Candidatus Thiodictyon syntrophicum: one gene and its partner. The protein of the gene in region 2 interacts with the protein of the main gene of each other region in a pairwise test. Links are inferred from orthologs where the notes say so. Each region holds a gene or a part of one and is shown on either strand. Other genes may lie near its edges.

Region 1 (3,319 bases), 1.9 Mb from region 2 along the record:
TAAAGGTCGGCGCCGCGCCGTGGCCCGCCTCGGGCGCCGCCGCGCCGGCCGACGCCGCGGCCGGTGCGGCCTTGGCGGAACGCGAATAGGCCTCCCCCAGGACGGCCAGGTCCATCGCCTCCGCCGCGGCGTGCTGCGACTTGCTCCCGCCGCGCACGCCGAAGGGGATCATCCCGTAGCCGCGCAGCAGGCCCACCAGCAGCGGGAACTCGACCTCCCCCGCCCACTCCGGGAAGGCCCCGAGGTCGATCACCACCGGGGTGTTGTGAAAAAAGTCCGGCGCCTGCTCCACCTTGGCCCCGATCTGCTCGGCTACGGCCTCCATGTCACCGTTCAACAGGCGGATGACGGGCAGGGTGAAACCGGCCGCCTTGAGCTCGAATGCGGGGGGCGCCTCGCCCGCCGGGGGTCTGGAATTCACTGCCATTGGTCTTGGCGCGGGGGTCGGCGACCCCCTGGCCCTCCTGTCTGGTTGGCTGCTGTCAGGTCCCGCGTCCGGCACTGCCGAACTCGCGACCGCGGGTCCGGTGCGACGCCGCGGCCCACCGGTGCGATTCGATGCCCGGCGCCGGCGTGGGTCATAGGTGTCCCCAGCGGCCGTTGCGGCAGTGGCGCCCCTGCCCGCTCGGCGCCCGGGCGCACCACCCAACCGGATCGACCGGATGCCAATGCTACCCGTTGCCACCCGGGCGGCATAGTCCCGCGGGCCTTGATCATGATTCCGCCCTACGACGCGGTGTGGCCGGAACCATGACCCCGGCCGTGCCGCGACCCGCGTCGGCGATGGGCGGCACCACGGTCAGCCCGGCGGCCACGTGAAGGGCCGTCCGCCCAGGACGTGCAGGTGCAGGTGAAACACGACCTGCCCTCCGCCCGCGTTGCAATTCAACACCGCGCGATAGCCGCTCTCGGCGATCCCGGCCGCCCGCGCCACCTTGGCCGCGGCCAGCAGCAGCCGACCGAGCAATTGCGCGTCCTCGGGCTGGGCGTCATCGAGCGTCGGGATGGGCTTGCGCGGGATCACCAGCAGGTGGACCGGCGCCTGGGGGCTCAAGTCACGGAAGGCGACCACGTCCTCGTCCTCGTAGACCAGGTCCGCCGGGATCTCGCCGCGGGCAATCTTGCCGAAAATGGTATCAGTCATGGGCTGGTCGTCAGTGGTCGGTCATTAGTGGATAGCATCGAAAAGCGTGCCTGCTGGTCACAGTGCGCGCCGGCCGGTGAAGGCCAGGGCCAGGGTGCCGCCGTCGACGTATTCCAGTTCGCCGCCCAAGGGGACGCCGTGGGCGATGCGGGTCACCTTGACGTTGCCCTGCGCGGCGCACTCGGCAATGTATTGCGCCGTGACGCTGCCCTCCACAGTCGGGCTGATGGCGAGGATCACCTCACTGACCAGACCCTCGCGCAGGCGCTCTTCCAGGAGCCCCAGCCCCAGGTCCTCGGGACCGATGCCGTCCAGGGGGGAGAGCCGCCCACCGAGGACGAAATACTGCCCGCGGTAGTCGGTGGCCTGCTCGATGGCCACGATCTCCGAGGGCTGCTCCACGACGCACAGCAGGCCGGGGTCGCGGTTGGGATTGGCGCAGAGTCCGCACAGCTCATGCTCACTCAGGGTCCGGCAGCGGCGACAGCGACCGATGCGGGTCATGGCCTCGGCCATCACCCGCGCCAACCGACTGCCGCCCTCGCGGTCCCGCTCCAGCAGGTGGAAGGCGATGCGCTGCGCGGACTTGGGGCCCACCCCCGGCAGACAGCGCAGGGCCTCGATCAACTGATTGAGCAGGGTGCGCTGGGCCATGGGTGACGCCGATCCGCAAACCGTCAGTTAAAAAGGGAGCTTGAAGCCGGGGGGCAAGGGCAGACCCGCGGTCAGCTCGGCCATGTTTTCCTTCGCCTTCTCGGCTACGCGCTGGCTCGCGCCATTGAAGGCGGCGGCCAGCAGGTCCTCCAGCATGTCCTTGTCGTCCCCCAGGAGGGTGGGGTCGATCTCTACCCGCTTGACCAGGTGCTGGCCGTTCATGGTGATCTTCACCATGCCACCGCCGGACTCACCCACGACCTCCTCCTGGGCGAGCCGCTCCTGGGCGTTCTTCATCTCCTCCTGCATCCGCTGCGCCTTCTTCAACAGATCGCCGATTCCGCCTTTCACAATACACTGCCTCCAGGTAGGCCACGGCGGCCGCACGGCCGCGTCGCCGGGTTGACGAGATAGGGCACGGTCAGTCCAGGGGCTCGATACTGCCCGGGACCCACTGGCCGTCGAATTGATCACGCAGGCGCCGGGCCACCGGGTCGGCCGCCAGGGTGTCCTGCGCGGCCTGAGCGCGGGCGTCCTGCTCCCGGGTGCGCCGTTGCGCCGGGGTCTCCTGCTGCGGGCGGGCGATGCGGATCTCCAGGCGCAGGGGGCCGCCCAGGGCACCCTCCAGGGCGGCGCGCAGGCGCTCCTCGGTCCCCGCGGAGCGCAACTGCTCCGCCCCCGGGTCCAGGCTCAGGGTCAAGCGACCCTCGCCAAGCGCGATGAAGCCGCAGTGGTGGGCGAGTTGGCTGGCGATTCCGCCGACCCCCAGCCGGTCCACCAACCGATGCCAGTCGGCCGTGTCGGTCAAGGGTGCCGGTGCAGGGGACCGATCCAACGGCGGGGGCGGCTCGGATCGGTCCGGCCCCCGCGTCTCGGCCGGGACCGGCCCTGCACCCGACTCGCTGCCCCCGCCGGCCGCAGCAGCGGCAGCGGCCAGGGCGGCAGCGGCCGGGTGCGCGCCCCTGGCTGGCGCCCCCGGCGTCTCGCCCGTGCGGGGCCCCCCGGCCGCTGCAGGCCTCCCCGCACCCACGAGGCCCTCCCCGGGCCGAAAGGCCAGGGCGCGCAGCAGGACCATCTCCAGCCCGGCGCGCGGGTCCGGGGCCAGGGCCAGATCCGCCTGGCCGGTGAGTGCGATCTGGTAATAGAGTTGGAGGTCCGCCGCGCCGATCCGCCCGGCCAGGGCCGTGAGGCGCGCGTGCTCCGGGTCGTCGGCCGCGAGCGTCTCGGGGACCTGCTGAAACAGGGCCAGGCGGTGCAGCAGGCCGATCAGCTCGCGCAGCAGTTCGCCGAAGTCGGGGGTGAAGGCGCCGGCCCGCTCGACCTCGGCCAGCAGCCGTGTGCCGTCGGCGTCGGCCAGGGCCTCCACCAGGTTGAAGGTCAGGTCCGCGCCCACGGTGCCGAGCATGGCCCGCACCTCGGACTCGACCACCTGGCCGGCGCCGTAGGCGATTGCCTGATCGAGCAGACTGAGCCCATCGCGCATACTCCCGTCCGCCGCCCGGGCGAGCAGGGCCAGGGCGG
Region 2 (3,716 bases):
CAGCTCCGCATAGTCCATGCGGTAGATGGCCTCGCCCACCAGCACCAGGACCTGGCTGGCGGGGCTGCGCTCCACCAGATAGCGGTTCTGACGGATGGCGTCGAAGGGGCCGCCGTACCAGTTGAGGCCCTCGCGCTGCTGGGGCGGCACCGCGGTGATGAATTCGCGCAGTTCCGGATTGAAGATGGACCAGCCATCGCGCAGGTGCTTGTGCAGCGAGTGGCTCTTGTATTGGGTGAGCACCAGGACCTGGCGCAGACCCGAGTGCAGGCAGTTGGCCAGCGTGAAATCGATGACCCGGTACTTGCCGCCGAAGGGCACGGCGGCCTTGGGCCGATCGATGGTCAGCGGTTCGAGTCCGGTGCCGCGGTTGGCGGCAAGGACCAGGGTCAGGGTGTCAAAAGACATGGCGGACTCTTACTCTTCTTGAGGATTGACGCACCGGCTGCGGCCGCTGTCGTTACCCATATTCCTTGAATCCTCTCACAAAGACACGGAACCACGGAGAAAACGTTCTTTCTTTGTGGCTCCGTGTCTGCGTGAGAGTAACTTTCTTATCCCGCGATGGGTGAAGGCATGGCTCAGGTCGCGCGCGCCACCGCGGCGTCGATGACCCGCTTCATGTCCCGCACGGCCTGATCCAGGCCGCAGAACAGGGCACGCGCCACGATGGCGTGACCGATGTTGAGCTCGCGGACCCCGGGGATGGCGGCCACGGCCTTGACGTTGTGGTAATCCAGACCGTGACCCGCATTGACCTGGAGTCCGAGCTCAAGCCCCAGTTCCACCGCGCAACGGATGCGCTCGAACTCCAGGGTCCGCTCCTGCGGCGCCTGGGCATCGGCGTAGCGCCCGGTGTGGATCTCCACGACCGGCGCCCCCACCGCGTGGGCCGCCTCCAGTTGCGCCGGGTCCGGATCGATGAAGAGCGATACCCGCACCCGGGCCTCCGCCAGCATGGCGCAGAAGTCGGTCAGCGCGGCCCGCTGACCGACCACGTCCAAACCGCCCTCGGTCGTCAACTCGGCGCGCCGCTCCGGCACCAGGCAGCAGTCCGGCGGGCGCAATCGGGCGGCAATGCGGCCCATCTCCGCGGTGGCGGCCATTTCCAGGTTCATGCGGGTCACCAGGATGTTGCGCAGCAGTTCCACGTCCCGGTCCTGGATGTGTCGGCGATCCTCGCGCAGGTGCAGGGTGATGAGGTCGGCCCCCGCCTGCTCCGCCACCAGGGCCGCCTGGATCGGCTCCGGATAGCGGGTCCCCCGCGCCTGCCGGATGGTGCAGACGTGGTCGATATTGACCCCGAGCAGGACCTCGGGCGGTGCTATGGTGTTCATCAGTGCCTCCCTCATGCGCGCGAAAATAGAGACGAGATTGGTCCGCAAATGAACGCAAATGAACGCAAATAAGATCAGTGATCCCGGACCTACAGGTCCGCGGGTCGTTCCCCTTGCGTTCAGTTGGCCTTCTCTACGGATGCAGGGGTCAGTTCCGATCCCCTTGGCAGCCGCCGTCTGGCTGGAGCAAGGCCCGCGCCAATAACGACAGCCTCATCATCGGGAACCTATTTGCGTTCATTTGCGTTCGTTTGCGGACAAGATTCTGCCCTTGCCCGCCCCTGCCAGCGCCGGAAGAGTTCACGGCTCTTCAGCGGCTTGGGGCCAAGATGGGGTTCGAGCAGGCGCCGCAACAGGGCGCGCGCCTCACGGGCCTGCGCGACCCCGAGCGTCTCGCCGCGGGCGAGCGCGAGTAGGGTCGCGCCGCAGACCCGTTCACCCGGCGCGTCGGCCGCGGCCGCCCGGGTGCCGCGCCCAGGCTCGACCAGATAGTGACGGTCGGGCTCCACCGCCACGCCGCCGTCCGCCACCAGGTCGAGGCCGGGCGCATAGCCCAGGGCCTCCAGCAGGCGCAGCTCGAAGCGACGCAGCACCGAGTCCAGGTCCTCCCCGGCGGCCAATTGGCCCAGGGCGGCGTGATAGAAGGCAAAAATCGCGTCCTGGGGGTCATGGCGGCCGAGCACACGCAGCAGCACCTCGTTCAGATAAAAGCCGCACGGCAGGGCCCGCCCGCCCAGGGCGAAGGGGCGCCCGGCCGCCTCGCAGCCCGTCAGGGTCAGCACCTCGCCGCGCCCCACCACGCCGATCCAGATAGGTGCAAAGGGTTGCAGCAAGGCGCTTGCGGGGCTGCGGCCGCGGCGAGCCCCCTTCGCGATGGCCGGGAACCGACCGACACCAGCGGCGAACAGATCCAGCAACAGGCTGGTGTTGCCATAGTCACGCCGATGCAGGACCAGCGCGCGCAACAGACCAGCGTCACGACGCGCAGCCACGTTGGAACACCAGTAGGGCGAGGCACGGCTTCATACCAATAGAGGACGCTCTTTGCGCCGCTGTCGTTGTCGTTGTCGTTGTCGTTGTCGTTGTCGTTGTCGTTGTCGTTGTCGTTGTCGACATTATCGTAGTGCCCCGAATTGCATCGCTTCTCCGATTACGATTACGACAACGACAACGACAACGACAACGACAACGATGGTGTCTGCGTTTAACTTGTTCTCGACTCGTTACTGCCGGCCCGCACGCAGGCTTTACCCGTCGCGATAACCCAGCCGCGCAAGGGCCGCCTCGTCGCTGGACCAGCTCTTCTTGACCTTGACCCAGACCTCCAGGTGCACCGAGCAGCCGAAGAGCTTCTGCATCTCCAGGCGCGCCTGGGTGGCGGTCGCCTTCATGGCCTCGCCGCCGCGGCCGATCAGGATCGCCTTCTGCCCCGGGCGCTCGACCCAGATCAGGGCATTGATCCGGTAACGCCCGTCCACCGCTTCAAAGCGCTCGATCTCCACCGTGGTGCGATAGGGCAACTCCTCACCGTAGCGCTGGACCAGTTGCTCACGCAGCAGTTCGGCGGCAAAGAAGCGCTCCGAGCGGTCCGTGATCTGGTCCTGCGGGTACTTGAACTCACCCTCGGGCAGGGCGGCGATCACCGATCGCTCCAGGGCCTCGATCCCGTCGCCGCGAGCGGCGGAGACCGGCACCAGTGACCGGAACCCGTAGCGCGCTGCCAGCGTCTCCAGGTACGGCAACAGGACCGACTTGTCGGGTATCCCATCGACCTTGTTGATCACCGCAATGGCGGGCAGCGCGGCAGTGGTCAGGGCCTCCAGGGCCAGTGCGTCCTCGTCGGTCCAACGCAGGGCCTCGACCACCAGCAGTACCAGGTCCGTATCGCCGATGGCCGTGCGGGCGGCCCGGTTGAGATAGCGATTGAGCGCACCCTCGCCGCGGCGATGGATACCCGGCGTATCGACGAACAGGATCTGACCCTCGGGTCTGGTCTTGATACCCAGGATCGCGTGGCGGGTGGTCTGCGCCTTGTGGGAGGTAATGGCCAGCTTCTGGCCCAGGATACGATTGAGCAGCGTGGACTTGCCCACGTTGGGCCGCCCGATGAGCGTAACGTAGCCGCAGCGCGTCAATGCCGGATCAGCCATGGGCGACCTGTCCTTCAAATTGAATGAGCATGGCCTCGGCAGCGGCCTGTTCAGCGCGCCGTCGACTGCTGCCCTCACCCCGACTCAGACGCCCGTCATCCGGCAGAACGCAACTGACGGTGAAGCTCTGGGCGTGCTGGGTGCCGCCGACCGTCAACACCTCATACTCGGGGATGGGGCGGCGGCGCGCCTGCAGGAGTTCCTGTAGTCGGGTCTTGGGGTCCTTGCT

The links. The genes of interacting proteins can lie anywhere in the genome.
Region 1: the proteins of recO (region 2) and recR interact in binary tests that used the Escherichia coli proteins (3 or more experiments, as listed by UniProt). The link is inferred for Candidatus Thiodictyon syntrophicum from one-to-one orthologs.

Annotation. Positions count from the first base shown.
Region 1 is NZ_CP020370.1:3,763,369-3,766,687, forward strand. What follows is about bases 1-2,954. They hold recR (recombination mediator RecR), read right to left. Parts: upstream 1,799-2,954; coding sequence 1,202-1,798; downstream 1-1,201. Other genes in these bases: minC (septum site-determining protein MinC), read right to left, coding at 1-427; THSYN_RS15740 (histidine triad nucleotide-binding protein), read right to left, coding at 800-1,144; THSYN_RS15750 (YbaB/EbfC family nucleoid-associated protein), read right to left, coding at 1,826-2,149; dnaX (DNA polymerase III subunit gamma/tau), read right to left, coding at 2,220-2,954. In the rest of the region: more of dnaX, read right to left, coding at 2,955-3,319. UniProt on the Escherichia coli protein: May play a role in DNA repair. It seems to be involved in an RecBC-independent recombinational process of DNA repair. It may act with RecF and RecO.
Region 2 is NZ_CP020370.1:5,645,823-5,649,538, forward strand. The notes cover bases 448-3,431. They hold recO (DNA repair protein RecO), read right to left. Parts: upstream 2,330-3,431; coding sequence 1,565-2,329; downstream 448-1,564. Other genes in these bases: pdxJ (pyridoxine 5'-phosphate synthase), read right to left, coding at 582-1,337; era (GTPase Era), read right to left, coding at 2,585-3,431. In the rest of the region: THSYN_RS24040 (glucose-1-phosphate adenylyltransferase family protein), read right to left, coding at 1-408; more of era, read right to left, coding at 3,432-3,487; rnc (ribonuclease III), read right to left, coding at 3,480-3,716. UniProt on the Escherichia coli protein: Involved in DNA repair and RecF pathway recombination.